DNA from 3 places in the Micromonospora sp. LZ34 genome. Region 3 is predicted to be linked to each of the others. Evidence: predicted binding sites of a transcription regulator. Region 3 holds the regulator's gene; each other region holds the start of a gene.

Region 1 (10,518 bases), on a different contig from region 3:
GGGGTGGCGGGTGGCGCGGTGAGGACCGCGTCGAGCAGGCCGGGGTAGAGCCGGTCCAGTTCGTCGCGGCGCAGCCGGACGAAGCGGCTGGTGCCGGCGACCCGGGTGCGGGTCAGCCCGGCCTCGCGCAGCACCTTGAGGTGGTGGCTGCGGGTGGCCTTGGAGACGCCGAACTCGAAGGTGCCGCAGGCGGACTCGCCGCCCTCGGCGAGCGCCCGGACGATCTGGAGCCGGACGTCGTCGGCCAGCGCGGCCAGCACGGCGGTGACCGGCACCTCGCGCAACTCGGGTTCGTGCAGCTCCATGTGACCAGTGTAACGCTTGTTCGACTTTCGTCGAACATCCTCCTAGGGTCGTCGCTGTTGGTTCGACGATACTCGAACATAGGAGCCGCCATGCGTTCTCGGGCCGCCGCCTTCCCGCTGCTCGCGGTGCTCAGTTGGGGGGTGATGTTCCCCGTCCTGGCCAGCGCGCTGGTCCGGGTCGACGCGCTCAACCTGACCACCGTCCGGTACCTCCTCGCCACCGCGATCCTGGTCGCGCTGTTGCTGGTCCGGGAGGGCGCCGGCACGCTGCGGCCCGCCGGGCGGGCCACCGAGGTCGCGGTACTCGGCGTCGTCGGGTTCGCCGGCTTCAACCTGCTGACCAACCTGGCGCTCGGGCACGCCGCCCCGCAGCAGATCGCGCTCTTCGCCGCCACCACCCCGCTGGTCACCCAGCTGATCCGCTGGGCACGCGACGGCGTACGGCCGCGGCCGGTACTGCTCGCCCTCTCGCTGGTCGCACTGGCCGGCGTCGGTCTGGTGATCACCCGCGGCCGGCTCGACGGCCTCGGCGACTTCGGTACGGGCGCGCTGCTGATGGTCGGCGCGGTGCTCGGCTGGGCCGTCTACACCCACGGCGGGAGCCGGTTCGGCGACTGGTCCCCGCTGCGCTACACCACCCTGACCGCGCTCGCCGGCACGGTCGCCATGCTGGCCGCGAGCGTGGTGGCCGACCTCGCCGGCTGGCAGCACGCGCCGGCCGCCGCCGACCTCGTCGCGGTCGCCCCGCAGCTGGCGTACGCCGTCGTCGTGGCCGCCGTGGTGGCGGTGCTGGCCTGGAACACCGGCGTGCAGCGGCTCGGCTCGGCCAACGCGGCGCTGTTCATGAACCTGGTCCCGGTGACCACGTTCGCGGTGCAGACCGCCCGCGGCTACCGGCCCGTCGCGGTGGAGCTGGTCGGCGCGGCGCTGACCATCGCCGCCCTGGTCGCCGCCAACCTGGTCACCCGTCCGCGCGCCGCCGCCCGCCCGCGCCCGGCCAACCACGCGGAGGCCGTGGCGGTCGCCGACCCGGTGGCGGTCGTCGACCAGGTCGCCGTGGTGGCCCGGTAGCGGACCCCGCTCACACCGTGGGAACCCCGCAGAGGTACCCGGGGGGGATTGCATAGACTCGACGGCACAACTGCATACCTCATCCAGAGGGGCTGAGGGATACGGCCCGACGACGCCCCGGCAACCACCCCGCGCGCTCACCGCTGAGCGACCGGCGGGGCAGGTGCCAATTCCGTCCCCGCCGCAGAGTGCGATGCGGGGAAAGATGAGAGGACTCCTCGACATGACGTCGACGCTCGCCACCTCCGGCATCGACACCTCCGCCAGCCCCGCCCGCGCCCTGGTCTGCCGCGCCTGTTCGGCCCGCTACCCGCTCGCCGCCCAGCACGCCTGTTACGAGTGCTTCGGCCCGCTGGAGGTCGACTACGACACCGCCGAGCTGGCCAAGGTGACCCGCGAGCAGATCGAGGCCGGCCCGGCCAACCTCTGGCGGTACGCGGCGCTGCTGCCCGCCGGCCAGGACCCGGCGGCCCGGGTGACCCTCGACCCGGGGCTGACCCCGCTGGTCGCCGCCCCGCACCTCGCCGCCGAGCTGGGCATCACCGCGCCGCTCTGGGTCAAGGACGACAGCGCCAACCCGACCCACTCGTTCAAGGACCGGGTGGTGTCGGTGGCGCTGACCGCCGCCCGCGCGCTCGGCTTCACCCGGTTCGCCTGCGCCTCGACCGGCAACCTGGCCAACTCGGTCGCGGCGCACGCGGCCCGGGTCGGCGCGCCGTCCGTGGTCTTCATCCCCAGCGACCTGGAGCAGGGCAAGGTGGTCACCACCGCCGTCTACGGCGGCGAACTGGTCGCCATCGACGGCTCGTACGACGACGTGAACCGGCTCTGCGGCGAACTGGTGGAGACGGACGAGTTCGAGGACACCGCGTTCGTCAACGTGAACGTGCGCCCCTACTACGCCGAGGGCTCCAAAACCCTCGGTTACGAGGTGGCCGAGCAGCTCGGCTGGCGGATCCCCGCCCAGGTGGTGATCCCGATGGCTTCCGGGGAGCTGCTCACCAAGATCGACAAGGCGTTCGCCGAACTGGTCGAGATCGGCCTGGTCGAGGCGCCGGCGGGCGGCTGGAAGGTGTTCGGCGCCCAGTCGGCCGGCTGCAACCCGATCGCCACCGCGCTGCACGCCGGCACCGACACCATCACCCCGGTCAAGCCGACCGGCATCGCGAAGTCGCTGAACATCGGCGATCCCGCCGCCGGCCTCTACGCGCTCGAGGCGGTGCGCCGCACCGGCGGCTGGATGGAGTACGCCGACGACGACGAGATCCGCGCCGGCATCCGACTGCTCGCCCGTACCACCGGGGTCTTCGCCGAGACGGCCGGCGGGGTGACCGTGGCGGTGCTGCGCAAGCTGGTCGAGTCCGGCCGGCTCGACCCGGCCGCGGAGACGGTGGTCTTCAACACCGGCGAAGGGCTGAAGACCCTCGACGCGGTCGCCGGCCAGGTCGGCCCCACCCACCGGATCAAGCCGTCGCTGCGCGCCGCCCGCGACGCCGGCCTCCTCGGCTGACCGTCCGCCCGCGACCGCTCGACGCCGGCCGGCGGTCGACGTCGGCGAGATCGACACGGCATCCCGGAAGTCGCGGTATCCGGCCCGGCCGGAGACCGCGACTTCCGGGAGACGGAGTGGATCAGCCGGGAGTCGCGACCCGGTGGGTGCCGGTCGCCGCTGGTCGCGGGAGGGCGGATCACCCGGACGGGGGATGCGGCCGATCCGCCGGGTAACGGGCTTTTCGCTCTGGGTGCGGAAAACGCGCCCTCGGGGACTTGACGGTAGGAACCGGGCGGCGCAAGATGCTCCGTGCGGGAGGGCGTTTCGCCGAAAGACTTGCGAAGTCCTTGCGACCCAACGCCGGAGGCGTTGTGCGAGCGTCCCTCCCGACCAACGTCCGATCGGGCCGGCGAAATTCGCTGGCCCGATCGTCCTTTCCGGCGCACCCTCGCTGCATGAGCATCACGATCGCGCCGATCGAGGCAACCGACCAGGCCGCGATCGACGCCGCGTACCGGGTCGGCGCCGCGGCCAACGAAGCCGACCTGCCCGACTTCCCGCCCTTCTGCCGGCGGCGGTTCGAGGGCTCGGTCCGGCACCCGATGCCGGGCAACGCCGCGCTCTGGGCGCTGGCCCGACTGGACGGCGTACCGGCCGGCTACCTCGCTCTCGACCTCCCGCAACTCGACAACACCGACAACGCCACCGCCGACCTGATCGTGCACCCGGCGTACCGGCGGCGCGGCGTCGGCCGGGCGCTGCACGAACACGGCGTACGGCTGCTGCGCGAGCGGGGTCGCAAGCGGGTGGTCGGGATGGCGGTGTCGGCCCTGCCCGGCGGGCTGTCCCGGCCGGCGGCCGGAGCCGCGTTCGCCGCCGCGCTGGGCGCGCACCCGGCGCTGCTGGAGGTTCGGCGCCGGCTCGACACCGCCGGGCTCGACCACGCCGGGCTGGACGCGCTGCTCGCCGACGCGCGGGGCCGGTTCGCCGGCTACCGGACGGTCCAGTGGCGCGGCAGCACCCCGGAGGAGTACGTCGCCGACATCGCCTACCTCGACAGCCGGCTGATGACCGACTCACCCCTGGGTGACCTGCACTGGGAGGCGGAGCGGGTCGACGCCGAACGGATCCGGGGCACCGAGCGGGCGCTGGACGCGCGTGGCCGGCGGCAGTACCACACCGCGGTCCGCCACGAGGAGTCCGGACGGCTGGTCGCCTGGACGCTGCTCGACGTCGGCGCGTCCGCCGACTGGCACGCGTTCCAGCAGATCACCATCGTCGACCCCGGGCACCGCGGCCACCGGCTGGGCCTGCTCACCAAGATCGAGAACCTGCGTCACCTGCTGGCCCACGAGCCGGCGGTCCGCGCGATCGACACCTTCAACGCGGCCGAGAACGCCCACATGGTGCGGATCAACGAGCAACTCGGGTTCCGCCCGGTCGACGGCTGGACCGACTGGCAGCTCACCCTGTGACGATCTGAGTTGTGACACTGCCCTACTGATCCTGGTGCTTCCTGTTGCATGATGGCGGGCATGACGGAGACCCCGCACCCCCTGTACGACAGGCACGCCGACACCCTCACCCGGGCGCTGACCGCGATCACGGAGCGCGGGTACTGGTCCGCCTACCCCGAGTCCCCCAGCCCTCGGGTCTACGGCGAGACCGCCGCCGCCGACGGAAAGGCCGCCTTCGAGGCGTACCTGAACGCCGACTTCCCCCTCGACCAGCCCGGCTCCGGTGACCGGGTCGCCACCGAGACGAGTCCGTTCGGCGTGGCACTGAACGTCCACTACCCGCACGCCGGCGCCGACGAACTGGTCGCCGCCGCGACCGCCGCCCTGCCCGCCTGGCGCGACGCCGGGCCGCAGGCCCGGGCCGGTGTCTGCCTGGAGATCCTGGACCGGCTGCACAAGCACATCTTCGAGCTCGCCAACGCGGTGCAGTTCACCAGCGGCCAGGCGTTCGTGATGGCGTTCCAGGCCGGCGGCGCGCACGCCCTGGACCGCGCGCTCGAGGCGCTCGCCTACGCGTACGCGGAGATGACCCGGCACCCGGGCACCGCCGGCTGGGAGAAGGCGGCCGGCAAGGGCGACCCGCTGCGGATGACCAAGACCTTCCACGTGGTGCCCCGCGGGGTCGGCCTGGTCATCGGCTGCAACACCTTCCCGACCTGGAACTCGTACCCGGGGTTGTTCGCCTCGCTGGTCACCGGCAACCCGGTGATCGTCAAGCCGCACCCGCGCGCGGTGCTGCCGCTGGCGGTCACCGTGCGCTACGCCCGCGAGGTGCTCGCCGAGGCGGGCTTCGACCCCGACCTGGTGCTGCTGGCCGCCGAGGCCCCGGGCGAGAAGCTCGCCTCGACCCTGGCCCTGCACCCGGCCGTGAAGATCGTCGACTTCACCGGCTCCACCGAGTACGGCGACTGGCTGGAGGCCAACGCCCGGCAGGCCGCGGTCTACACCGAGAAGGCCGGCCTGAACACGGTGGTGATCGACTCCACCGACGACTTCGCCGGCATGTGCCGCAACCTCGGCTTCACGCTGACCCTCTACAGCGGCCAGATGTGCACCACCTCGCAGAACATCCTGATCCCCCGGGACGGCATCGAGACCGACCAGGGGCACAAGAGCTTCGACGAGGTGGCCGGCGGGATCGCGGCGGCGGTCGGCAAGCTCACCGCCGACCCGGCCCGCGGGGTGGAGCTGACCGGGTCGATCGTCAACGACGGCGTGCTGGAGCGGCTCGACGAGGTCACCAAGGTCGGCGAGCCGGTGCTGGAGTCGCGTGCCGTCGAGCACCCGGCCTTCCCCGGCGCGGTGGTCCGTACGCCGACGGTGGTCAAGGTCGGCGCGGACGACACCGCGACCTACGGCCGGGAGTGGTTCGGGCCGATCTCGTTCGTCATCCCCACCGACTCCACCGAGCACAGCCTGGAGATCATGCGGAAGACCGTCGGCGAGAAGGGCGCGCTCACCGCCGGCGTCTACTCCACCGACGAGGCGGTGCTGGACGCGGCCGAGGCGGCGGCGATCGAGGTCGGGGTGCACCTGTCCTGCAACCTGACCGGTGGGGTCTTCGTGAACCAGTCGGCGGCCTTCTCCGACTTCCACGGCAGCGGCGCCAACCCGGCGGCGAACGCGGCGCTGACCGACGGGGCGTACGTGGCGAACCGGTTCCGGATCGTGCAGTCGCGTCGGCACGTCTGAGGTTGCGGTTGGGGGTTTCGGGGGCAGCCCGCCCCGCTCCGGGCGGTCAGGCTTGATCCCTGCGCGGGGCGGGCTGCCCCCGAAACCCTCCCGGGTCGTCCTGCGTGACGACTCCGGCCCGAGGGTGTTGATCTTCGGGGTGCTGCCTCGGGTCGGGTCCCCGAGTCAGGGGTCAGGCGGGGCGGCGCATCTGGAGCTCGGTCAGGGCCGGGACGGTCGGGTGCGGTACCCGGACGCCGGTGTCGACGAAGCCCAGCCGCTGGTAGGCCCGGTAGGCGCGGTCGTTGCCGACCACCACCTCCAGCATCAGCTCCGGCCGGCCGCACGCCCGGGACCACTGCGCCACCTCCTCCACCAGTTCGGCGAGCAGGCCGCTGCCGCGCCAGGCCGGGGTCACGTAGACCGCGTAGATCACGGTGAGTCCGGGCTCCGCCGGCATCGTGGTGCCTCCGGCGTGCCCGACGAACCGGCCACCGGGGTCGGCGACGAACTGCGCAGTGTCGGTGCCGGTCGAGGTGTACGCGATCCGGGCGGCGTAGTCGGCGTGCGGTCGGGCCGCCGCGTCGGCGATGGTCTCCAGGAACGCCAGCGGCGCGTCGGCGAGCATCTCCAGGCGCAGCGCGCGCATCCGGGCGGCGTCCCGCGGCCGGACCCGCCGGACCTCCGCCGGCCGCCGGCCCGGCCCGGCCGGATCGCTGGTCATGCCCGCATGCCTACCACAACGACGTACGACGATCCCGACGCGCCGACGATCATTCGGAATATGCCCGATTTGCGGTCGTGCACCGCAGTCACGCCTCGTGTAGCGTGCGATTTCGGTCACCCGTTTCAGCGGTCGTCGCCGATCGCCGGAGCGGTGGTTCCGGGATGCCGGCGTGCCGGCGCCCGGGTTGTGGTACGCCGCGCAGAGTGAGGAAGTGCACCGTGGCACAGGGCACCGTGAAGTGGTTCAACGCCGAAAAGGGCTACGGCTTCATCGCCGTCGACGGCGGGCAGGACGTCTTCGTCCACTTCTCCGCGATCGAGATGGACGGCTACAAGGCGCTGGACGACGGCCAGCGGGTCGAGTTCGAGATCGCCCAGGGCCAGAAGGGCCCGCAGGCCGAGCGGGTGCGCGTCATCGCCTGAGTCGGCGCCCTCCGCGACGCGCGGGGTTGGCGGGGCTGCGGTGCGCCGCCGCACCAGGGAAGATCATGAGCCGTTCCAGCTGTCGCTGAGGAGGGTTCATGTCCGACCAGCCGCCCCCGGACGCGTCGTCCCCGGTACCGGGCGCCTCCGGCCCGGGCGACCCTGACCCGGGCCACGCCGTCCCCGCGAGCTCCGCCCCGGGTGTGCCGCCGCCCGTCGATCCGGCCGCACCGCCGCCGCCCGCGGCCCACCAGCCGCCGGGCTGGGATCCGACCGCCCCGGCACCGGCGTGGGATCCGGCCGCGCCGCAACCGCCGGCCGGGGGAATGCCCGCTCACCCGCCCCAGGCCGCACACCCGGCTCCGGGCTGGGATCCGGCCGCGCCCCACGCCGCCCACCAGGCACCGGGGTGGGACCCGGCCGCACCGTCGCAGGGGTGGGCGCTGCCGCCCGGCCCGTACGGCGGGCAGCACTGGTACCCGGGCGCTCCCTTCGCCTATCCGGCCCCGGCGGGCCACGGCTGGTACCCGCCCGGGTTCGACCCGGCCGACGCCCTGGTCACCCCGCCCGGGGCGGGCCTCGGCGGGTGGTTCAGCCGATGCGTCGGCGCGGTGCGCCGGGGCTGGCGGCTGCTGCTGCCGATCCTGCTGCTGACCCAGGTGCTGCCGGCGGCGACGCTCTCGGTGCTCAGCCTGCTGGTCGATCCGTCGGCCGACTGGGACGCCGCCGCCCGCCAGAACCCGGACGCGCTGCCCGACACGTTCCTCACCGACCTGGCCACCCTGCTCGGCGTGCTGATCGGCGGCAGCCTGCTCGTCGGCCTGGTGCAGAGCGTGGGCTGGGCCGCCGGCACCTGGGTGATCGCCCGGCAGGCGGCCGGCGAGCCGGTCAGCCTCGGCGCGGCGCTGCGCTACGGCCTGCGCCGGGCGCCCGGCCTGTGGGGCTGGACCCTGCTGCTGACCCTGATCATCAGCCTCGGCCTCTGCTTCTGCGTGATCCCCGGCATCTACTTCGCGTTCGTGCTGAGCATGGCCGGCCCGGTCTGGCTCTTCGAGCGCCGGCCCCCGATCGACCGCTCGTACCGGATGTTCCACGCTCGGCTGGGCCTGGTGCTCGGCCGGGTGGCGCTGGTGGCGGCGGCGGTGATCGTCGGCACGGTGGCGGCCGGAATGGTGGAGGCGGTCGGCTCCCTGCCGTTCGGCACCACCCCGCTGGAGTCCCCGGGCTCGGCCGTCGGCGTCGTGCTGGTGGCGCTGGCCGCCGCGGTGCTGGCGCTGCCGGCCCACCTCGCCCAGCTGGTCGGCCTGGTCGCCACGTACGCCGAGCAGCGGGCCCACGAGGGTCCGGTGAACGCGGCCGGGCTGGCCGGCGAACTCGGCTGAGGGGCGCCATCGTGCTTGCACTCGCCAAGGGAGAGTGCTAAACAGGTCATTGGCACTCGCAACCTGTGAGTGCCAATGGTCGGGGCGGTGGGGCCGCGGCCGCGCCGGCGGAGAAACCGCGGGCGGGGCACGTGGCCGGTCGTCGCGGGCTATCCGGCCCGGCCGTGGAGGCGTCGCCGTCGTCCGGTGGCGACGTCCCAAGGTGCGTACACCAGGCGGCCCATCCGGGACACACACTCGGGTGGCCCGTGAGTGTCCAGGAGGACAACGCCGTATGGCCAAGATGATCGCGTTCGACGAAGAGGCGCGCCGCGGCCTCGAGCGGGGCATGAACCAGCTCGCCGACGCCGTGAAGGTGACCCTCGGCCCCAAGGGCCGCAACGTCGTGCTCGAGAAGAAGTGGGGTGCCCCCACCATCACCAACGATGGTGTGAGCATCGCCAAGGAGATCGAGCTCGAGGACCCGTACGAGAAGATCGGCGCCGAGCTGGTCAAGGAGGTCGCGAAGAAGACCGACGACGTGGCCGGTGACGGCACGACGACGGCGACCGTCCTGGCCCAGGCCCTGGTTCGTGAGGGCCTGCGCAACGTGGCCGCCGGCGCCAACCCGATGGCCCTGAAGCGGGGCATCGAGGCCGCCGTGACCAGCGTCTCGGAGGAGCTGCTCAAGCTCGCCAAGGACGTGGAGACCAAGGAGCAGATCGCCTCCACCGCCTCCATCTCGGCTGGTGACACCAGCGTCGGCGAGATCATCGCCGAGGCGATGGACAAGGTCGGCAAGGAAGGCGTCATCACCGTCGAGGAGAGCAACACCTTCGGCCTGGAGCTTGAGCTCACCGAGGGTATGCGCTTCGACAAGGGCTACATCTCCGCGTACTTCATGACCGACCCGGAGCGTATGGAGGCCGTCTTCGACGACCCCTACATCCTGATCGTCAACAGCAAGATCTCGTCGGTGAAGGACCTGCTTCCGATCCTCGAGAAGGTCATGCAGTCGGGCAAGCCGCTGCTGATCATCGCCGAGGACCTGGAGGGCGAGGCCCTGGCCACCCTGGTGGTCAACAAGGTCCGGGGCACCTTCAAGTCGGTCGCCGTCAAGGCGCCGGGCTTCGGTGACCGCCGCAAGGCCATGCTCACCGACATCGCCATCCTCACCGGTGGCCAGGTCATCAGCGAGGAGGTCGGCCTCAAGCTCGACGCGACCGGCCTCGACATGCTGGGCCGGGCCCGCAAGGTCGTGGTGACCAAGGACGAGACCACGATCGTCGACGGTGCCGGTGACGCCGAGCAGATCCAGGGCCGGGTGAACCAGATCCGGGCCGAGATCGACAAGAGCGACTCCGACTACGACCGGGAGAAGCTGCAGGAGCGGCTGGCCAAGCTGGCCGGTGGCGTCGCGGTGATCAAGGTCGGCGCGGCCACCGAGGTCGAGCTGAAGGAGCGCAAGCACCGCATCGAGGACGCGGTGCGCAACGCGAAGGCCGCCGTCGAGGAGGGCATCGTCCCCGGTGGTGGTGTCGCGCTGGTGCAGGCCGGCAAGACCGCCTTCGACAAGCTGGACCTCACCGGCGACGAGGCGACCGGCGCGCAGATCGTCAAGATCGCGCTGGACGCCCCGCTGCGGCAGATCGCCGTCAACGCCGGCCTCGAGGGCGGCGTGGTCGTCGAGCACGTCCGCAACCTGGAGGCGGGCCACGGCCTCAACGCCGCCAACGGCGAGTACGTGGACCTGCTGGCCGCGGGCATCATCGACCCGGCCAAGGTGACCCGCTCGGCGCTGCAGAACGCGTCGTCGATCGCGGCGCTGTTCCTCACCACCGAGGCCGTCGTGGCGGACAAGCCGGAGAAGACCCCGGCCGCCCCGGCTGGTCCGGGTGGCGGGGACATGGACTTCTGAGTCCGGTTCCGACGCAGTAACGGGGCGGGCCGCG
Region 2 (10,518 bases), on a different contig from region 3:
TGCTCGGACCGGCCCAGAACGAGTAGCGGCGCGCCGGGGGTCAGGTGCGGCGGAGCATCCGGTAGGTGGCGATCCCGCCGGTGCCCAGCGCGGCGAGGAAGACCAGCCAGACCACGGTGCTGCTGACGCCCATCTGCGGGCCGGTGTTCGCCGAGGCCGCGGCGAGCAGCCCGTCGTTGCCGGGGGCGGGCAGCGCGGCCGGCGGGAGTTCCGGCCAGCGGACCAGCCCGGTGCTCTCGAGCATCTGCATGTGGTGCAGGACGAACTTGTTGGCGTCCTCGGCGAGCTTGCGCACGATGGGGTCGCGGGTGCTGGCCCGGACCGCCCCGATCACCGGGAAGATCTTGCCGTGCGCCACCCGCAGTCGGGTGACGAAGATCTGGTCGAAGCGGGCGCCGGTGGCGTTCTGCATCTCCTTCAACCAGCCCTTCTGTTCGTCCGTCGGGTCGGTCGGGATGGTCGCGCCCAGCTTGTTGGCCGCCTCGACGGTCAGCCGGTCCAACTCCTCGTGCTCGGTGGCGATGCCCGCCCCGATCTCCCGGACCTTGGCCGACTGGCCCTTCTCGGCGGCCATCTGCCCGGCCGGCATCTCCCAGAGCCCTGCCAGCCGGACCCCGTTGAGCAGGGCGGCGTCGGCGGCGTTGAGCTGCTGCCCGGCGGGCGCGGCGACGGCCAGGCCGGGTAGCACGCCGAGCCCGGCGGCGATCGTGACGAGCAGCACCGCCACGCGACGGGTCCGGTGCCCCTGCCGGCGACGGGCGGATCTGAGCGCTGCCATGTCTGTGCTGCCTCCTCGGTGCGGGCCGAACGCGTCTGCCGGGCGCCCGCATGCCGTCGGCCGCCCGTCCGCCCACTGGTACGGGCTGACCGCCCGATCAGTTCATCCGGTCCGCCGGCCCGCGGGGCCCGCCAGCTCGCGGCCCGTCAGCGGGCGATGGCGAGCACCAGGCCGAGCAGCAGCAGGGTGAGCGCGGCGGCGGCGAAGAGCACCAGCAGTTCCCGCCGGCCGTGGTCGCCGGACCGCTCGGTGGCCGCCGGGCCGGCCGGAGCGGGCAGGTCCCGGGTCACCACGGCGAGGTCGCCGAGCGTACGGGCGGCCCAGACGGCGCCGGCCCGCTCGGCGAACTCGTCGAGGGTGAGCCGACCGGCCGCGGTGTGCCGTTGCAGCTCGGCGACCACTCGGTGCCGGTCGTCGTCGGAGGCGCGCAGCTGAACGTCCACGGGGGACAGGCTACGCAGGAACGCCGCACCGGCGGGTCCGCCGGACAGCCGAGTGGGCGCCGCCGGCGGTGCCACCGGTCAGCCGGCGTCGAGCGGGTCGGCGAGCAGCCGCTCGAAGGCCAGTTCGGCGGCGCCGACCAGCGCGGCGTCCTCGCCCAGCTTCGGGGTGCGCAGCCGGACGTGTTCCAGGCAGGCGGCGAGGGCGTTGGAGTTGAGCCGGCTGCGGACCTGGGCCGCCGCGGCGAGGTAGAGGTCGCGCATGGTGCCGCCGAAGATGACCATCTCCGGGTTGAAGATGTTGACCAGGTTCGCCACCCCGAAGCCGAGCCAGTCGCCGGCCTGGCGGACCGCCGTCTGGGCCCGCGCGTCGCCCCGGTCGGCGGCGTCGAAGACGGCCAGCAGCGCCTCCCGGCCGCGGGCGTCGGAACGGCCGGCGCGGCGCAGCAGCCCGTGCTCACCGATCTCGGTCTCCCAGCAGCCGCGGGAGCCGCACTCGCAGCGCTCGCCGTCGCGGACCACCTTCATGTGGCCGACCTCGCCGCCGTACCCGCCGTGTCCGGTCAGCCGCCGGCCGCCGGCGATGATGCCGGCGCCCACGCCGACGTCGCCGTAGAGGTAGATGACGTTGTCGCAGCCGGCCGCCGCGCCCCGGGCGTGCTCGGCGAACGCCGCCACGTCGGCGACGTTCCCCACGGTGACCGCCACCTCGCAGCCGAGTTCCGCGCGGAGCGCCGCGCCGATCGGCTCGTCCACCCAGCCGGTGGTCGGCCCCAGCCGGACCAGGCCGTCGTCGCGGCGCACCATGCCGCAGACCGCGACCCCCGCGCCGACGCAGAGCGACCCGCCCGGCACCCCGTGCTGCATCTCCTTGACCGCCCCGGCGAGCAGCGGCGCGGCCTCCGCGGCGGTCAGGCCGCGGGGCCGGTCCAGCTCCCGGCGGTCGAGCACCGCGCCGCCCAGGCCGACCCGCGCGGCCCGCAGCCGGTCCACCTCGATGCTGTACGCGAACGCGTAGACCCGCCCCGACTCGGGCCGGACGACCAGCGACGGTCGTCCGGCCCGGCCGGTCTCCTTCGGCGTCCCCTCGCTGACTAGCCCGGCGCCGGCCAGGTCGGCGGTCAGCGCGCCGATGGTGCTGCGGTTCAACCCCAGCGCGGTGGTCAGTTCCGCGCGGGTGGTCGCCCCGTGGACGTGCACGTAGCGCAGCAGCGCGCCGAGGTTCTGCCGGCGGATCTCGTCCTGGCTCGGCCCTGCGCGCATCACGGTCGCCACGTCGCTACCGCGGGGGTCAGCGCGTGCCGGTCGCCGCGGAACGGCGGCGGGAGAAGGCGTCCACGCTCGCGGCGAGCAGCAGCACCACGCCGGTGACCACGTACTTCACGCCCGAGCTGTAGCCCATCAGACCCATGCCGTTGTCGATCACCGCGACCACCGCGCCACCGAGCACCGCGTCGAGCACCCGGCCCTTGCCGCCGAAGAGGCTGGTGCCGCCGATCACGGCCGCGCCGACGGCGTAGAGCAGCACGTTACTGCCGCCGGTGTTCGGGTCGACCGAGTTGGCCCGGCTGGCCGCCACGATGCCGCCGATGGCCGCCATCGAGGAGCAGATCATGAAGACCGAGATGCGGATCCGGTCGACGTTGATGCCGGCGCGGCGAGCCGCCTCCTTGTTGCCGCCGACCGCGTAGACGTGCCGGCCGTAGCTGGTGCGCTGGAGGACGAAGGTCCAGAGGACCAGCAGCACGGCGATGATCGGCACCACGATCGGCACGCCCTTGAGCGAGACGACCAGCACGTTGCGGCTGCGCTCCAGGTTGAGCACGTAGACCGCGACGCCGAGGATCACCGTCAGGCCGGCGATCCGGGCGAACACCACGGCGAGCGGGTCGGTGACCAGCCCGCGGGCGGCCCGGTTGCGGTGCCGCAGCAGCTGCACGGCCGCGTAGCCGGCGACCGCCAGGGCGGTCAGCGACCAACCGAGGATGGGGGGCAGGTTGCGGTTGGCGATCGCCACCAGCACGTCGTCCCGCACCGAGATGTTCGTGCCCTCCTTCATGAGCATCAGCACGACGCCCTGGAAGGCGAGGAACCCGGCGAGGGTCACCACGAAGGACGGGATCCCGATCTTGGCGACCAGGAAGCCGAGCGTGGTCCCGATCACCACGCCGGTGACGAGGGCTGCGACCACCGCGACGTACCAGGGGTAGCCGAGCACGGTGACCACGTTGGCGAGCACCGCGGCGCAGACCCCGCTGGCGAAGCCGGCGGAAAGGTCGATCTCGCCGAGCAGCAGGACGAAGACCAGGCCCATGGCGATCAGGGTGACCGCCGCGCCCTGGGTGAACAGGTTGGCGAAGTTGCCTGCGGTGAGGAACGACGGCCGCATGACCGAGAAGACCGTGCAGAGCACGATCAGGCCGAGTACGGCCGGCAGCGCGCCGATGTCGCCGCCGCGTACCCGGCTGACGTAGTTGCGCGCGTGGCTGCCGAGGGTGGGCGTCGGTGTGACGGCGGCCGGCCCTTCCTTCTGCACGACGGTGGTGCTCACTGGACGCCTCCTGTGGTGGTCCCGGCCGGCTCCGCGCCGTGGCCGTTGCTGGCCGCGTCGGCGGGGAGGCCGAGCCCGCCGGAGCGGCCGGCGGTGATCAGCTCCACCACCTGCGAGTGGGTGATGTCGGTGGTCTTCACCTGGGCGACCATCTGGCCGAGGTAGAGCGCGGCGATCCGGTCGGAGACGGCGAAGACGTCGTTCATGTTGTGCGAGATGAGCACGACCGCCAGGCCGTTGTCCGCCAGCCGGCGGACCAGTTCGAGCACCTGCGCGGTCTGCGCCACGCCGAGCGCGGCGGTCGGCTCGTCGAGGATGACCAGCTTGCTGTTCCAGAGCACCGCCTTGGCGATGGCGACCGTCTGGCGCTGGCCACCGGAGAGGCTGGAGACGTGCTGCCGCAACGACTTCACGGTGCGTACGGAGAGGCCGGCCAGCGTCTCCGCGGCCATCTGCTCCATGGTCGGCTCGTCCAGGACGAGACCGCTGCGCTTCTCCCGGCCGAGGAACATGTTCTGCACGATGTCGAGGTTGTCGCAGAGCGCGAGGTCCTGGTAGACGACCTCGATGCCGAGCGCGGCGGCGTCCCGGGGACTGTTGATGGTCACCGGCCGGCCGTCGAAGAGGAACTCGCCGGCGTCGGTCGGGTAGATGCCGCTGATGCACTTGACCAGGGTCGACTTGCCGGCGCCGTTGTCGCCGACCAGCGCGGTCACCTCGCCCGGGTGGGCGGCGAAGGCGACATCACGCAGGACCTGGACGGGACCGAAGCTCTTGTCGATCCCGCGTAGCTCCAGCAGTGGTGTTGCGGACACGGGGTGTCTCCTTCGGATGGAGGGGAGATCTCGGAGCCCGTCCGGCGAGTGCCGCCCGGCACGGGATGGATCCCGTGCCGGGCGGCTCGCCTCGGCGGGTGCGACGCGGGGCGTCGGTCAGCTGATGCCGGCGTCGGCGCAGAGCTTGGCGTACGCCCCGGAGCAGACCTCGTCCTTGGTGACGAAGCCGTCGGCGATCACGTCCTTGACGTTCTCCTTGTAGATCGCCTTCGGGGTGAGCAGCACGGCGGCGACGTCGCGGCCGCCCTCCGGGTCCTTGACCGTCTGGCCGGTCTCCTTCTTCTCACCCTTGGCCAGCGCGATGGCCAGGTCGGAGGCGGCCTTCGCCTCCTCCTTGATCGCCTTGTAGACGGTCATGCACTGGTCGCCGGCGAGGATGTTCTGCAGACCCTGCGGGGTGGCGTCCTGGCCGGTGACCGGGACCTTCCCGTTGAGCTTGTTCTTCTTCAGCACCGAGATGGCGGCGTTGCCCAGGCCGTCGTTGGCGGCGAGGACGCCGTCGATCTTGCCCTTGGCCTGGGTGAGCTGCTGCTCGAAGATCGTCGCGGCCTGGGCGTTGTCCCAGTCCGGCACGGAGTCGTCCGCGACCTTGGTGTACTCCTTCGAGTCGAACTTCGGCTTGAGGATCGAGTCGTACCCGTTCTTGAACAGGGTGGCGTTGTTGTCGGTCGGCGAGCCGTTGAGGTAGCTCACCGCCGGGTTCTTGACACCCTTGTCGGTCAGGCACTTGGCCAGACCCTCGCCCTGGAGCTTGCCGACGGCCTCGTTGTCGAAGCTGACGTAGTACTCGGCCGAGCCGCCCAGGGTGAGCCGGTCGTAGTCGATGGTCGCCACGCCCTGCGACTTGGCCTTGTCCAGCACGGCCTTGCCGGTGCCGGAGTCCAGGTTGACGATCATCAGGGCGGTGACGCCGTTGGTGATCATCTGGTCGGCGATGGTCTGGAACTGGGTCTTGTCGCCCTGGGCGTTCTGGATGTCGTACTGGACACCGGCGGTCTTGAACGCCTCCTCCAGGAACTTGCGGTCCGCGCCCTCCCAGCGGGCGGAGGACTTGCTGTCCGGGAGGATGACACCGATCTTCGGGGTCTTGTCGCCGCCGGCCTGGTCACCGCTGCCGGACTCGTCGCCGCAGGCGGCCACGCTGCCGACGGCCAGCAGGCCCACGGCGGCGAAGGTGAGGAAGCCCTTGCGCATGTGCAGGGTCCTTTCGAGGGTGGGGGTAGGTGATGTTTTGTTGTGCCCGGCAACGTATTCCGCTCACGGACCCGACCACAAGGGTGCCGTGAAGGCGAGTTTGTTGGGGGCGGTAACAATTCAGCAACGCGCCGGTAGCCGCCTGGTCACCAGGGCGGAAATCGCTCTCACGGGCGTCCCGTTGGCGCTCCGTCGCCCCGCCGGCACCAGGGGCACCGGCGGAACGGGAGCGACGGGGTGGGAAAAATCACCCTGAGTTACCGAGATCGTCCGGGAGAGTGACCGGTGCCGATCCGGGCGGTGCGGGCGAAAGGTCAGCGGCCGGCGACCGGGGCGGTGTGCGCGCCGGTCAGCGCCACCAGGTCGGCCGGGGCGAGTTCGAGCTGGAGGCCCCGCCGGCCGGCGGAGACGTAGATCGTCGGGAAGTCCAGCGCCGACGAGTCGAGCACGGTGGGCAGGCGCTTGCGCTGGCCCAGCGGGCTGATCCCGCCCCGGACGTAGCCGGTGGTCCGCTCGGCGACCGTACGGTCGGCCAACGCCGCCCGCTTGCCGCCGACCGTCGCGGCGAGCGCCTTCAGGTCCAGCTCGCCGGTGACCGGCACGACCGCCACGGTGAGCGCCCCGTCGACCTCGGTGACCAGCGACTTGAACACCCGCTCCGGCGGTACGCCGAGCGCCGCGGCGACCAGCGCGCCGTAGTTCGGGGCGTCCGGGGAGACGTCGTACGGATGGGTGCTGTGTGCGATCTTCCGCTTCGCCAGCAGCGCCGTCGCCGGCGTTCCCTGTCCCGCCATGACCGACAAGCTAGCGGGGCCCCCGGCCCGCGGGCCACCGGATACCCACGGCGCCGCGCCGGCCGATCGGGTCAGGCCGCCGGTACGGGCTGGCAGACCAGGACCGTCGGCGCCCCGGCCACCCGGGTCAGCACCAGGCTGGCCGACCCGTCCCCGTCGAGTTTCAGGTCGCGGCGCAGCCGCTCCGGCTCCAGCGCCGAGCCGCGCTTGAGGATCTCCACCCGGCCCACCCGCCGCTCGCGGAGCAGGGCGCGCAGCCGCTTCAGCGAGAACGGCAGCACGTCGGTGACCGCCAGGCGGCGGGCGAACGGCGTGGCGGCCGGCGCGTCGGCGTAGAGGTAGGCGATCCCCGGATCGGCCAGCGTGGCGCCGACGGCGTCGGCCAGTTCGGCGACCAGGTGGGCGCGGACGACCGCCGCATCCGGGTCGTGCAGGAAGCGGCGGACCGGCCCGACCGCCGCTTCCCGGTCGCCGGTGCCGGTGAGCACGTGCGCGACCTCGCCGCGCAGCACGGTGGCCCGGCGGGGGACCTCGGCGAGCCGCCCGCACCAGAGGGCCGCCTCGACCAGGTCGCCGTCCACACTGACCCATTCCGCTTCGGCGCCCGCCGGGATCAGCGCGTGGTCGAGCCCGGGGGCCACCTTCACCACGGTGTACGGCACCCGCTCGGCCAGCCCGACGACGAAGTCCCACGGCGGCGAGTAGGCGTTCGGGTCGAAGATGCGCCGGCCCGTGCCCGCCCTGCGCCGCGCCGGGTCGCAGAAGACCGCGTCGACCCGGCCGACGTCGAACTCGGTGGCATCACCGCACTCGACCGTGAACAGCTCGGCCAGGCCGGCCGCCTCGGCGTTCGCGGCGGCCATCGCGGCGGTCAGCGGGTCGGCCTCCACGCCGTACACCCGGATCCCGGCGCGGGCGGCGGCGAGCGCGTCCGCGCCGAGGCCGCACCCGAGGTCGGCGATGGTGCGCACGCCGGCGGCGCGCAACCGCCCGGCCCGCCGGTCGGCGACCACCCGGCGGGTTGCCTGCTCCAGCCCCGGGCGGGTGAGGAACATGCCGGCGGCCTCGGGACCGAACTTGCCGGCCGCCCGGCGGCGCAGCTCGACCTGGGTCAACGCGGCGGCGGCGAGCCCGGCCGGGACACCGGCCGAGCGGAGCGCGGACGCCGCGGCCAGCGGGTCGCCGCCGGCCACCTCGGCCGCCGCGGCGAGCGCGGCCGACCCCTCGGGCGTACGCAGCGCGGCGAGCTGGTCGAGATCCACCCGGCCATTCTGGCCGCCCGATCCGACGCGCCGACCAGCGGGTTGGCACTCTCCTTGACGGAGTGCTAGCCGAGGAATAACCTGCGATTAGCACTCTCACCCTGAGGGTGCCAGCTTCCGGACCGCTCGGTCCGGGCGCTGAGCACCAGGCGGACCGGCACCCGCGACGACGGCCCCGCCCGGTGGCATGTGGCAGATTGACGCTGGTCGGCTCGCCGGCCGGCAACGAAACCAGTACCCCAGGAGGGTATGCCCGTGACTACCGCGACCAAGGTTGCGATCAAGCCGCTCGAGGACCGGATCCTGGTCCAGGCGAACGAGGCTGAGACCACCACGGCGTCGGGCATCGTGATCCCCGACACCGCCAAGGAGAAGCCGCAGGAGGGCACCGTCCTCGCTGTCGGCCCGGGGCGCGTCGACGACTCCGGCAACCGGATCCCGGTTGACGTCAAGGTCGGCGACACCGTCATCTACTCGAAGTACGGCGGCACCGAGGTCAAGTACGCCGGCGAGGAGTACCTGGTGCTCTCCGCCCGCGACGTCCTCGCGGTCATCGAGAAGTAAGCAACCGATCAGTGTCGTTGCCCCGGTCCGGCTCGCCGGGCCGGGGCAGCGTCGCTTCGAAGGGACATTCATGGCGAAGATCCTGAGCTTCTCGGACGACGCCCGACACCTGCTGGAGCATGGTGTCAACGCCCTCGCGGACGCGGTCAAGGTCACCCTCGGCCCGCGCGGGCGCAACGTCGTCCTGGACAAGAAATTCGGTGCGCCGACGATCACCAACGATGGTGTGACCATCGCCAAGGAGATCGAGCTCACCAACCCGTACGAGAACCTCGGCGCGCAGCTGGTCAAGGAGGTGGCGACCAAGACCAACGACGTCGCCGGCGACGGGACCACCACCGCGACCGTGCTGGCCCAGGCGATGGTCCGCGAGGGCCTGCGCAACGTGACCGCCGGGGCCAACCCGGCCGGCCTCAAGCGGGGCATCGACGCGGCGGCCGCCAAGGTCTCCGAGGCGCTGCTCGGCCGGGCCGTCGAGGTCGCCGGCAAGGAGTCGATCGCGCACGTGGCGACGATCTCCGCGCAGGACGCCACCATCGGCGAACTGATCGCCGAGGCGATGGAGAAGGTCGGCCGCGACGGTGTCATCACCGTCGAGGAGGGCTCCACCCTGCACACCGAGCTGGACGTGACCGAGGGTCTCCAGTTCGACAAGGGCTTCATCTCGCCGAACTTCGTCACCGACGCGGAGGGGCAGGAGTCGGTCCTCGAGGACGCGTACATCCTGATCACCACGCAGAAGATCTCCGCGATCGAGGAGCTGCTGCCGCTGCTGGAGAAGGTCCTCCAGAACAGCAAGCCGCTGCTGATCATCGCCGAGGACGTGGAGGGCCAGGCGCTCTCCACCCTGGTGGTCAACTCGATCCGCAAGACCCTCAAGGTCTGCGCGGTCAAGGCCCCGGGCTTCGGTGACCGGCGCAAGGCGATGCTGCAGGACATGGCGATCCTCACCGGCGCCGAGCTGGTCGCCCCCGAGCTGGGCTACAAGCTCGACCAGGTCGGTCTGGAGGTGCTCGGCACCGCCCGGCGCGTGGTGGTCGACAAGGAGAACACCACCATCGTCGACGGCGGCGGCCAGTCCTCCGACGTCGCCGACCGGGTGGCCCAGATCCGCAAGGAGATCGAGGCCTCGGATTCCGAGTGGGACCGGGAGAAGCTGGCCGAGCGGCTGGCGAAGCTCTCCGGCGGCATCGCCGTGATCAAGGTGGGCGCGGCGACCGAGGTCGAGATGAAGGAGCGCAAGCACCGCATCGAGGACGCCATCGCGGCGACCAAGGCCGCGGTCGAGGAGGGCACCGTCCCCGGCGGTGGCGCCGCCCTGGCGCAGATCCTGCCGGTGCTCGACGACGACCTCGGCTTCACCGGTGACGAGAAGGTCGGCGTCTCGATCGTGCGCAAGGCGCTGGTCGAGCCGCTGCGCTGGATCGCCCAGAACGCCGGCCACGACGGTTACGTGGTGGTGCAGAAGGTCGCCGGCAAGGAGTGGGGCAACGGCCTCGACGCCGCCGCCGGCGAGTACGTCGACCTGGTCAAGGCCGGCATCCTGGACCCGGTGAAGGTGACCCGCAACGCGGTCACCAACGCCGCCTCCATCGCCGGCCTGCTGCTCACCACGGAGAGCCTCGTGGTGGAGAAGCCGGCGGAGCCGGAGCCGGCCGCCGGTGGGCACGGCCACTCGCACGGCCACGGCCACGGCCACCAGCACGGCCCGGGCTTCTGACCCGGTAGCACGACCCGGACCGGAACCGCCACCTCCCGGCATTACGGAACGCTGACGCGGCTACCGGCCGCGCGGGTCGGTCGGAAAGACTGGCCCGATGAGCACCACGACGCGCCGGTACGCCGCGCTGGCCGGGTTCACCGCCGCCGCGGTGGCGATCGGCTCCGCCGAGGTGGTGGCGGTGCTGACCGGCCCCCGCTCGGCTCCGCTGGTAGCGGTCGGCGGGCTGGTGGTCGACACCGTGCCCGAGCCGCTCAAGCAGCTCGGCATCGCGCTGTTCGGCACGTACGACAAGATCGCCCTGCTGGTCGGGACGGCGCTGCTGCTCGGCGCGGTGGCCGCGCTGCTCGGTGTGCTGGCCGTCCGCCGGCTGGCGGTC
Region 3 (10,518 bases):
GCCTCCCGGCCGGAGACCGTGCGGTACACGTCCGGCCGGTCCGGCAGCGGCGCGAAGATCGCCGGCGGCTTGCCCGGCGGGTCGTCGGCGCCCCGGGCCCGCAGGGCCCCGTCGTGCCAGGAGAAGACGTACTCGAAGCCCTCGCCCCACCAGCGGCCGAGCAGCCCGCGTACCGCCTCGGGGGCCGGCGCCCCCGGCCGCCACGGCTCGATCTCGGCCGGGTCGTGCTCCACCGCCGCGGCGAGCAGCCGGTGCGGCAGGTCGAACAGCTCCGCCGCGGTGCCGGAAGAGCCGAGCACCGCGGCGCCCATCGCGCCGGACGTGCCGTCGCCGCCCCGCCGGCCGTAGACGGCGGCCAGGAAACCGGGCATCGCGCCGTCGTGCCCCACGTGCATGATCCGCTTGCCCTGCGGGACCAGGATCAACCCGAGCCCGAAGCCGCCGGCCCAGAGCGTCTCGTCGGTGACCGTCACCGGCCAGCGCATCTCGTCCAGGGTCGCCGGGGCGAGCACCCGGCCGGCCGCGTCGAGCGCCGCCGGATCGGCCAGGAACGCGGCCCACCGGGCCATGTCCCCGGCGGTGCTCCAGAGCTGGGCGGCCGGGCCGACCGCGCCGAAGTCGGTCGGCGGCTCCGGGTGCGCCTCGTCGGAGTACGCGTCGACCAAAAAGCCCGTGGCGGCCCGCCGGCCGGGGGTCACCGTGGTGTGGGTCAGCCCCAGCGGAGTGAGCACCCGCTCGGCCAGCACCTCCGCCCAGGTGCCGCCGCGCAGCTCGCCGACCAGGCGGCCGAGCAGCGCCATGCCGAGGTTGGAGTAGTGGTAACGGCGCCCCGGCGGCAGCACCCGCTCGGCGCGGGCCAGGTCGGCCAGGAGTTGCTCGGTGTCCGGGGCACGCAGGGTGTCCCAGACGTCGCCGTACGGCTCCCGTTGCAGCCCGGCGGTGTGCGAGAGCAGCCGGCGCACGGTCAGCTCGCCGTGCGCCGGCAGGTCGAGGTGGCGGCCGATCGGGTCGTCGAGGTCGAGCAGGCCGTCATCGCGGCACTGGAGGGTCAACACGGCGGTGAAGGTCTTGGTGACCGAGCCGATCCGGAACCGGGTCTCCGAATCGAGCGCGGTGTCGTTGCCGGTCCAGCCGACCGTGCACGTCCACGGTTCCCGGTCGGCCCGGTGCAGCGCCGCCGACACCGCCGGCACCCGCGCCTGCGCCTGCACCTGCCGCACCATCCGCCCGAGGCGGTCCCGCACATCCGTCACCCGGGCAGTGTAAGGAGGGGCGCCCGCCGGCGGTGACCGGTCAGCGGCAGAGCATCGGACCGAGCGGCGCGCCGCCGAGCAGGTGCGCGTGCGCGTGGAAGACCTCCTGGCCGCCGTACGCCCCGGTGTTGAACATCAGCCGGAACCCGTCGCCGAGCAGCCCCTCGTCCTCGGCCACCGCGGCGGCCGTGGCGAGCAGCTCACCGGCCAGCGCCGGGTCGCCCTGGCCGAGCGTGGCCACGTCGGCGTAGTGCTCCTTGGGGATGACCAGCACGTGCACCGGCGCCTTCGGGTCGACGTCGCGGAACGCGAGGATGGTGTCGGTCTCCCGGACGATGGTGGCCGGGATCTCCCCGGCGACGATGCGGCAGAACAGGCAGTCGGATCCCATTCGGGCATGCTAAGCGCTGCGCCGGGGGCCGGTGGGCGAGGCCGCACCGCTCCGGCATGATGGCCGGCGTGACTTCACGGGCGGTACTGGTGACGGGGGGCTCGCGCGGCATCGGGCGGGCGGTGGTGCGGGCCTTCGCGGCCGGCGGCGACCGGGTGGCGATCCACCACCGGGACTCCGCGGAGCTGGCCGAAGAGCTGCGCGCGCAGCTACCCGGCGAGGGGCACGTGGCGGTCCGGGCCGACCTCGCCGACCCGGACGCGGTCCGGGCGATGGTTGACGAGGCGGCCGGCCTGCTCGGTGGGCTCGACGTGCTGGTGAACAACGCGGGCGTGTTCGGGCCCGCCGACCCGCCGCACCCGGTCTTCGAGAGCAGCTACGAGCAGTGGCGGCAGCGCTGGCGCGAGGTGCTCGACACCAACCTCTTCGGCGCGGCCAACGCCAGCTGGTGCGCCGCCCAGCACATGCGCGAGCGGGGCGGCCGGATCGTCAACGTCTCCTCCCGGGGCGCGTTCCGCGGCGAGCCGGGCAACCCGGCGTACGGGGCGAGCAAGGCGGGGTTGAACGCGATGGGGCAGTCGCTGGCGGTGGCGCTGGCCCCGTACGGCATCGCGGTGGCCACGGTCGCGCCCGGCTTCGTGGCGACCGACATGACCAACGAGCACCTCAAGTCGCCGCGCGGCGAGGCGGTCCGGGCGCAGAGCCCGTTCAACCGGGTCGCCCGCCCGGAGGAGATCGCCGCCGCCGTGCACTGGCTCGCCTCGCCGGAGGCCGAGTGGGCCTCCGGCACCATCGTCGACCTCAACGGCGCCTCCTACCTGCGCAGCTGACCCGGATCGGACGACTCTCCCGCACGCCCTTTGCACTGCTTCACCGGACGCAACAGCTGGCGGCCGCAACCTGGGCGTGGGTTGACGCAGAGCAAAGGAGGCGCGGCAGCGGACCCCGGGGGCCCCGCCGGTCCGCCCGGCGGAGCGGCTACCAGCGGTCCAGGCGGGTCGAGAGCACGGAAAGCGCGGCGACGCCGGCCGTCGAGGTGCGCAGCACGGACGGCCCGAGCCGGACCGGGCGGGCGCCGGCCGCGGTGAACGCGTCCAGCTCGGCCGGGGCGATGCCGCCCTCGGGGCCGACCACCAGCACGATCTCGCCGCTGTCGGGCAGCTCGACGGTGGTCAGCCGGTCGTCGGCCTCCTCGTGCAGCACGAACGCGGCGGCGGCCCCGGCGATCCGGCGGGTCACCGTGCCGGTCGACTCGTCCGGCGCTCCGGCGACCACCGGCAGCCAGGCGCGGCGGGCCTGCTTGGCGGCCTCCCGGGCGGTCGCCGCCCACTTCTCCCGGGCCCGTACGCCCCGGTCGCCGCGCCACTGGGTCACCGAGCGGGCCGCCGCCCAGGGCACGATCTCGTCCACCCCGACCTCGGTCATCGCCTGCACGGCCAGTTCGCCCCGGTCGCCCTTGGCGATGCCCTGCACCACCACCAGCCGCGGTACGGACGCGTCCACGTACCCCCGGGAGCGGACGTCGAGCTCCAGGCTGCCCCGGCCTACGGCGGTGACCACGGCGGTGGCCGTGCCCCCGTGCCCGTCGGCGAGCAGCAGTTCCTCGCCGACGCGCAGGCGCTGCACCGTGGCGGCGTGGTGGCCCTCGGGGCCGTCGAGGGTCAGCGAGTCGGCGGTCGGCAGCGACTCGACCAGGAACAGCGGTGCGGACACGACGACAGGCTAGCCGCCCCGGCAGCGGCCGGGACGGCGAGCCGGCGGGTCAGGCGTGGCCGTTGAAGGCGTCGCGCATCCGGGAGAAGAAGCCGCCCTGCTTGGTCAGCTCGGCGACCTCCTCGCCCCGGGTCTTGGCGAACTCGCGCAGCATCCGCTCCTGCTCGGCGTCGAGCTTGGTGGGCGTGCGTACGTCGAGGTGGACGTAGAGGTCGCCCCGGCCGGTGCCGCGCAGGTGCGGCACGCCCCGGGCGCGCAGCCGCAGCGTGCTGCCCGGCTGGGTGCCCGGCTTGACGTCCACGGTCTCCTCGCTGTCCAGCGTCTTGATGGTCAGCCGGGTGCCGAGCGCGGCGGCGGTCATCGGCACGGTGACCCGGCAGTGCAGGTCGTCGCCCTTGCGGGAGTAGACGTCGTGCGGACGCTCGTGGATCTCCACGTAGAGGTCGCCGGCGGTGCCGCCGCCCGGGCCCACCTCGCCCTGCTGGGCCAGCCGGATCCGCATGCCGTCCTCGACGCCGGCCGGGATCTTCACGGTCAGCGACCGGCGGGTCCGCACCCGGCCGTCGCCGGCGCAGGTCGGGCAGGGGTGCGGGATGGTGGTGCCGTAGCCCTGGCAGACCGTGCACGGGCGGGCCGAGACGACCTGGCCGAGGAAGGTGCGCTGCACCGACTGCACCTCGCCCCGGCCGCCGCACGCCTCGCAGGTGGCCAGGTGGGTGCCGGCGGCGGTGCCGGCGCCCGAGCAGGTGGTGCAGAGCACGGCGGTGTCGACGGTGATCGGGGCCTCCACGCCGAACGCCGTCTCGTGCAGGTCCAGTTCCAGCCGCAGGATCGCGTCCGCCCCGGGCCGGGTACGCGGCCGCGGCCCGCGGGCGCCGCCCGCGCCGCCGAAGAACGCGTCCATGATGTCCTGGAAGCCGACGAACGGGCCGGCGCCGCCGGGGCCTCCGGGGCCGCCCGCGCCCCCGCCGCCGGGGGCGAGCGGGTCGCCGCCCAGGTCGACGATCTGCCGTTTCCGGTCGTCCGAGAGGACCTCGTACGCGGCGTTGATGTCCTTGAACTTCTCCTGGGCCTCCGGGTCCGGATTGACATCCGGGTGGTACTGCCGCGCCAGCTTGCGGTAGGCGCGCTTAATTTCGTCGTCGGAGGCGTCCCGGCTCACGCCGAGAATGCCGTAGTAGTCCCTGGCCACTGCGTTCCGTGTCCTCATGTTCGTCTCGCGTTGCGCCGGTCGCCGGCCGGAACCGGCCGTCGGTTCTGCCTGGTCAGTTCTGGGCCAGCAGGTCGCCCACGTAGCGTGCCACGGCCCGCACCGTGGCGATGGTGCCGGGGTAGTCCATCCGGGTCGGCCCCAGCACGCCGAGGCCACCGACGATCGTCGAACCCGGGCCGTAGCCGGTGCTCACCACCGACGCGGCCCGCAGGTTGTCGATCTCGTTCTCGTCGCCGATCAGCACCCGCGTCGTGCTCGGCTCCGCCTCGCCGATGAGCTTGAGCAGCACGACCTCCTCCTCGAGCGCCTCGAGGATGGGGCGCAGCGAGCCCTGGAAGTCGAGCAGGCCGCCGCGGGTCAGGTTGGCCGTGCCGGCCAGCGCGATCCGCTCCTCGTGCCGCTCGACCAGCGTCTCCAGCAGCACGGTGGAGAGGGTGGCCATCGCCGGCCGCAGCTCGGGCGAGACGTCGTCGACCAGCGCCTGCACCAGCGGCGGGGTCTCCGAGAGCCGGGTGCCGACCAGCTTCTCGTTGACCAGCCGGCGCAGGTCGGTGACGTCGTCGGCCGGGATCGGGCCGGGCATCTCGACCAGCCGCTGCTCGACCCGGCCGGTGTCGGCGATCATCACGAGCATCAGCCGGGTGGTGGAGATCGGCACCAGCTCCAGGTGGCGCACCGAGGAGCGGGCCAGGCTCGGGTACTGCACGACGGCGACCTGCCGGGTCAGCTGCGCGAGCAGCCGTACCGTGCGGTGCACCACGTCGTCGAGGTCGACCGCGCCGACCAGGAAGCGCTCGATCGCCCGGCGCTCGGCCGGGCTGAGCGGCTTGACCCGGGACAGCCGGTCCACGAAGAGCCGGTAGCCGCGGTCGGTGGGCACCCGGCCGGCGCTGGTGTGCGGCTGCCGGATGTAGCCCTCCTCCTCCAGCACCGCCATGTCGTTGCGGACGGTCGCCGGAGAGACCCCGAGCTGGTGCCGCTCGACCAGCGCCTTGCTGCCGACGGGCTCCTGCGTGGCGACGTAGTCCTCGACGATCGCCCGCAGGACCGCGAGCTTGCGGTCGTCGAGACCCATCCTCCCCACCTCCTGTCGCACGTCAGCCGGCGGCGCGCGGCGACCGCGCGGCGCGTCCTGGCACTCGACTGTAGCGAGTGCCAGTCTACGTCGGTGGGCCCACGGACGCGATGATCAAGACGGGCCACCGGCGCGCCCCGCCCGGGGGCCGGGACCGCACCGACCGATCATCCGGACAACCGGGACGACGTCGCTCTGGTGTGCCGTTGCCGGCTGCCCCTACCGTGACGTGCATGACTGAACCACCTCGCCCCCCGGGAGCCGACGGCCCCGGCGCACCGCCGCCGGACCCGACCGCTCCGTCGGCAGTCCCCGGCCCGCCGGCCGGCGACGAACCCACCGCACCACTGTCCGGGGCGCCGGCCCCGGGCGGCTATCCCCCGCCCGGTGGCTATCCGCCGCCCACCGGTGACCAACCGCCGTCGGGTGGCTACCCTCCGCCAGGTGGCGCTCCCCCGCCCGGGGGCTACCCGCCGCCCGGGGGCTACCCCCCGCCGGGTGCCGGCTATCCGGCCGGCGGCGGCTACGGCCCGCCCGCCGGCGGCTACGCCAACAACGAGGACAAGACCTGGGCCCTGATCGCCCACTTCGGCGGCGCGGCCGGCGTGATCGTCGGCGGCGGCCTGCTCGGCTGGCTGGCGCCGCTGATCGCGATGATGGTCCGCGGGCAGCAGTCGCCGACCGTCCGGGCGCACGCCGTCGCGGCGCTGAACTTCCAGATCACCTGGACGATCGTCAGCGTGCTGAGCTGGGTGCTCACGCTGGTCACCTGCGGGCTGCTGTTCTTCGTCCCGATGCTCGTCTGGTTGGTGCCGCTGATCTTCGGCATCATCGCCGGGGTCAAGGCCAACGAGGGCGTGCTCTACCGCTACCCGATGACCTACAACTTCACCAAGTGACCCGGGCCGGCCGCTCCCCCGGCCGGCTCCGGGCACCACCGCCGGCGGGCGGGATCAGCGACCGCCTCAGGGCAGCAGGTCGCGCACCACGGCGTCGGCGAGCAGCCGCCCGCGCAGGGTGAGCACGGCCCGCCCGGCCGCGTACTCCGGCGCGGCCAGCAGCCCGTCCGCCAGCGCCCGCTCGGCGCCGGCCCGCCCGGCCGCGTCCAGGCCGGCCGCGTCCAGGCCGGCCAACGGCAGCCCGGCGGCGAGCCGCAGCCGGAGCATGACGTCCTCGGTGTGCGCCTCGTCGGGGGTGAGCACCTCCCGGGCCAGGCCGGGCGACCCCCCGGCGGCGAGCCGCTGGGCGTACGTCGTGGGGTGCTTGACGTTCCACCAGCGCACCCCGCCGACGTGGCTGTGCGCCCCCGGGCCGAGGCCCCACCAGTCGGCGCCGCTCCAGTAGAGCAGGTTGTGCCGGCACCGGGCGGCCGGCGTGCGGGCCCAGTTGGAGACCTCGTACCAGGAGAAGCCGGCCGCGGACAGCGCGGCCTCCGCGGCCAGGTAGCGGTCCGCCGCGACGTCGTCGCTGGGGTACGGCAGCTCGCCCCGGCGCATCCGGGCGGCGAGCCGGGTGCCGTCCTCCACGATCAGGGCGTAGGCGCTGACGTGGTCGACGCCCGCCGCCACCACCTGGTCCAGCGAGGCGGCGAAGTCCGCCGCGCTCTCGCCCGGCGTGCCGTAGATGAGGTCGAGGTTGACGTGGTCGAACCCGGCGTCGCGCGCCTCGGACGCGGCGGCGGTGGCCCGGCCGGCGCGGTGCGTACGGTCCAGGATCGCCAGCACCCCGGGGGACGCGGACTGCATGCCCAGCGAGATCCGGGTGTAGCCGGCCGCGCGGAGCGCCTTGAGCGACTCCGGGGTGACCGACTCGGGGTTGGCCTCGGTGGTCACCTCGGCGTCGGCGGCCAGCCCCCAGGTGCGGTCGATGCCGTCCAGGATCCGGACCAGGTCGTCGGCGGGGAGCAGGGTCGGGGTGCCGCCGCCGACGAAGACCGTGTCCACCCGCGGCGGCGGGGTGTCGCCCAGCACCCGGGCGGCGAGCGCCAGCTCGGCCAGCACGGTGTCGGCGTAGCCGTCCCGGCTCGCGCCGCCGCCCAGCTCCGCCGCCGTGTACGTGTTGAAGTCGCAGTAGCCGCAGCGGCTGGCGCAGAACGGCACGTGGACGTACACGCCGAAACCGCGCGCGCCGACCGCGCGGGTGGCGGTGGCGGGCAACGAGCCGTCGACGGGGACGGGTTCGCCTTCTGGAAGGACGCCGGGCATGGCCACTAGTGTGCCCGCATGACCTCTCCCGACGCGCTGGTGCGGGTCGCCACGGCCCGCGGGGTGACCACCCTCACCCTGGACAGCCCGCACAACCGCAACGCGCTCTCCACCCCGCTGATGACCGAGCTGCTCGCCGGCCTGGCCGCCGCGGTCGCCGACGACGCCGTCCGGGTGATCGTGCTGGACCACACCGGTCCGGTCTTCTGCTCCGGCGCCGACCTGAAGGAGACCGCGGCCGCGTACGCCAGCGGGACGGTGCCGGCGGGGATGCTCGGCGACGTGCTGGCCGCGGTCTGGGAGTGCCCGAAGCCGGTGGTGGCCCGGGTCGCCGGGCCGGCCCGGGCGGGCGGCCTCGGCCTGGTCGCGGCGGCCGACCTGGCGGTCTGCGCCGAGGAGGCCACCTTCGCCTTCACCGAGGTGCGGATCGGGGTGATCCCGGCGGTGATCTCGGCGACCGTGCTGCCCCGGCTGCACCCGCGGGCGGCGGCCGAGCTCTACCTGACCGGGGACACCTTCGACGGCCGCCGGGCCGCCGAGATCGGCCTGGTCACCGCCGCGGTGCCGGCCGACGAGCTGGATGCCGCGGTGGCCCGGTTCTGCGACTCGCTGGTCCGCGGCGCGCCCGCCGCGCTCGCCGGGGCGAAGCGGCTGCTGCGCCGGCCGCCCGCCGCCGACCTGCGCGCCGAACTCGCCGAGCTGTCCCGCCTCTCCACCGGCTACTTCCTCTCTGCCGACGGCCGCGAAGGCGTCCTGGCGTTCCGGGAGAAGCGGCCGGCGCGCTGGGTGGCCGAGCTCGACGCGGAGGTGTCCGGCTGAGCCTCTCGCGGTCGGTCGGGCCGGCCGGCGACAGGTGAGTTACCGGCCGGAACGGGAATCTTCCGGCTCACCCGACCACCGGGGGCGCTGCCCGCGCGGCGGGCGCGAACCGGTCGGACGACACGGGCCGCCCGTTCGGGGACGTACGCTTGTCGGGCTGTCGAACAGGGGGGTGTGGGTGCGAACTCGGGCAGTCGCTGCGGGCGGAGTCGTCCTCGTGCTCGTCGCCGTGATCGGGATCCTGTACGCCGTCCGGCAGTTCGGGCAGGAGCTGCGGTTGCCGCTGGCCAGCCGGACGTGCACGGTGCAGGCCGACGGCGAGGTGGCGCTGGACGGCGACCAGATGGCCAACGCGGCGACGATCGCGGCGATCGGGATCCAGCGGAAGATGCCGGAGCGGGCGGTGGTGGTGGCGCTGGCCACCGCGTACCAGGAGTCCGGCCTGCGCAACCTCGACGGCGGCGACCGCGACTCGGTCGGGCTGTTCCAGCAGCGGCCGAGCCAGGGCTGGGGCACCCCGACCCAGATCAGCGACCCCCGGTACGCGGCCAACCGGTTCTACGCGGCGTTGAAGAAGGTGCGCGGCTGGGAGCGGATGCGGGTGACCGACGCGGCGCAGAAGGTGCAGCGGTCGGCGTTCCCCGAGGCGTACCAGAAGTGGGCGGACGAGTCCCAGGTGCTCACCCGGGCGCTGCTCGGGCACGCCACCGGGGCGGTCGCCTGCACGGTGAGCCAGGATCCGGCGATGCGCGGCGTGGCCGCGACCGCGGCGTTGACCCGCGGTCTGACCCTGGACTGGGGGCTGGCCGCGGCGGTCGCCGCCGACGACCTGACCGGCCTGACCGTGCCCGCCGCCGACCAGCGCGGCGGCTGGCGGTACGCCCACTGGCTGGTCTCCCACGCCGGCGACCACGGGGTCAAGCGGGTGCGCTTCGGCGACCTGGAGTGGACCGCCCGGGACGGCACCTGGAAGCGGGTGACCGACGGCTCGCCCGACCCGTCACGGGTGGTGGCGGAGGTCTTCGCCGAGGGGTGACAGTCCCCGCCCCCGATCTCCTTACCGGCAGTCACCGCACAATCCGGCATTTACCGCGATTGGCACGAGAAGCCCGCCCGACGTATACCCACCGCACTCGTACCGCTGCCCATGGTCCGGCTCGCGCACCGAACGGCCGGTCGGGCATTCCCGCCCGCCCTTCCACCGCGTTACGATCGGCGACCTGTGCCAGCAATGGTTTCGCCTCATGGGGAGGGGTACGACGTGGCGTTCGACTACGGCGACCGGACCGGTTACGAACCGATCAGCGACACTGACCGCAAGGAGTTTCACGAGCAGGGCTTCCTCCTGCTGCGGAACGTCCTGACGGAGGACCACCGGGCGGCGCTGGAGGCGGCGGTCGACCGCGTCTACGCCGAGGAGAAGGCCAAGGGCAACACCACCAAGGACGGGACCCTGCACCTGCTGGGCTTCCTGGAGCGGGACGAGCTCTTCGGTGACCTGCTCACCCACCCAATCACCTTCCCGTACATGTGGGGCCTGGCCGGGTGGAACATCTACACCCACCACAACCACCTGGACGTGACCCCGCCGGCGCTGGAGCCGGAGAAGCCGTACTGGGGCTGGCACCAGGACGGGTACCGGCAGAACTCCGACCCGGAGACGATGGACCCGAACCTCCCCCGGCCGATGTTCTCGCTGAAGGTCGCCTACGTGCTCTCCGACCTCTCGGAGAACGGTCGCGGCGCCACCAAGGTCATCCCGGGCAGCCACCTGTGGAACTCGCTGCCCCGCCCGGCGGACACCACGGTGCACAACCCGGACCCGGAGGGCACGGTGGAGATCACCGCCA

Evidence for each region. The regulator HrcA, encoded in region 3, represses chaperone genes, less so after heat shock. The targets are predictions, from matches to a motif close to GGTTNGCACNCTCNNNNNGAGNGTGCNAACC.
Region 1: the regulator HrcA is predicted to act here: its motif matches at 8,635-8,665, upstream of groL (chaperonin GroEL).
Region 2: the regulator HrcA is predicted to act here: its motif matches at 7,941-7,971, upstream of groES (co-chaperone GroES).

The regions. Positions count from the first base shown of each region.
Region 1 is NZ_JBRIQN010000001.1:283,924-294,441, forward strand. Features, by position in the region: gene ACVCAH_RS01320 (ArsR/SmtB family transcription factor) at 1-305, opposite strand, end outside; gene ACVCAH_RS01325 (DMT family transporter) at 396-1,376, shown strand; SAM riboswitch class I at 1,453-1,588, shown strand; gene thrC (threonine synthase) at 1,600-2,886, shown strand; gene ACVCAH_RS01335 (N-acetyltransferase family protein) at 3,324-4,343, shown strand; gene paaN (phenylacetic acid degradation protein PaaN) at 4,404-6,077, shown strand; gene ACVCAH_RS01345 (N-acetyltransferase family protein) at 6,250-6,780, opposite strand; gene ACVCAH_RS01350 (cold-shock protein) at 7,002-7,205, shown strand; gene ACVCAH_RS01355 (hypothetical protein) at 7,304-8,587, shown strand; gene groL (chaperonin GroEL) at 8,862-10,484, shown strand.
Region 2 is NZ_JBRIQN010000002.1:28,606-39,123, forward strand. Features, by position in the region: gene ACVCAH_RS02450 (Na+/H+ antiporter) at 1-26, shown strand, start outside; gene ACVCAH_RS02455 (DUF4142 domain-containing protein) at 41-778, opposite strand; gene ACVCAH_RS02460 (DUF1707 SHOCT-like domain-containing protein) at 925-1,221, opposite strand; gene ACVCAH_RS02465 (ROK family protein) at 1,300-2,481, opposite strand; gene ACVCAH_RS02470 (sugar ABC transporter permease) at 2,510-3,769, opposite strand; gene ACVCAH_RS02475 (ATP-binding cassette domain-containing protein) at 3,766-4,584, opposite strand; gene ACVCAH_RS02480 (sugar ABC transporter substrate-binding protein) at 4,702-5,799, opposite strand; gene ybaK (Cys-tRNA(Pro) deacylase) at 6,114-6,593, opposite strand; gene ACVCAH_RS02490 (THUMP-like domain-containing protein) at 6,665-7,855, opposite strand; gene groES (co-chaperone GroES) at 8,105-8,419, shown strand; gene groL (chaperonin GroEL) at 8,490-10,139, shown strand; partial or broken gene ACVCAH_RS02505 (molybdopterin-dependent oxidoreductase) at 10,237-10,518, shown strand, end outside.
Region 3 is NZ_JBRIQN010000025.1:63,404-73,921, reverse strand. Features, by position in the region: gene ACVCAH_RS24170 (serine hydrolase domain-containing protein) at 1-1,253, opposite strand, end outside; gene ACVCAH_RS24165 (histidine triad nucleotide-binding protein) at 1,294-1,644, opposite strand; gene ACVCAH_RS24160 (SDR family NAD(P)-dependent oxidoreductase) at 1,713-2,474, shown strand; gene ACVCAH_RS24155 (16S rRNA (uracil(1498)-N(3))-methyltransferase) at 2,623-3,357, opposite strand; gene dnaJ (molecular chaperone DnaJ) at 3,407-4,549, opposite strand; gene hrcA (heat-inducible transcriptional repressor HrcA) at 4,623-5,645, opposite strand; gene ACVCAH_RS24140 (DUF4870 domain-containing protein) at 5,879-6,544, shown strand; gene hemW (radical SAM family heme chaperone HemW) at 6,611-7,849, opposite strand; gene ACVCAH_RS24130 (enoyl-CoA hydratase-related protein) at 7,868-8,668, shown strand; gene ACVCAH_RS24125 (hypothetical protein) at 8,841-9,704, shown strand; gene ACVCAH_RS24120 (phytanoyl-CoA dioxygenase family protein) at 9,930-10,518, shown strand, end outside.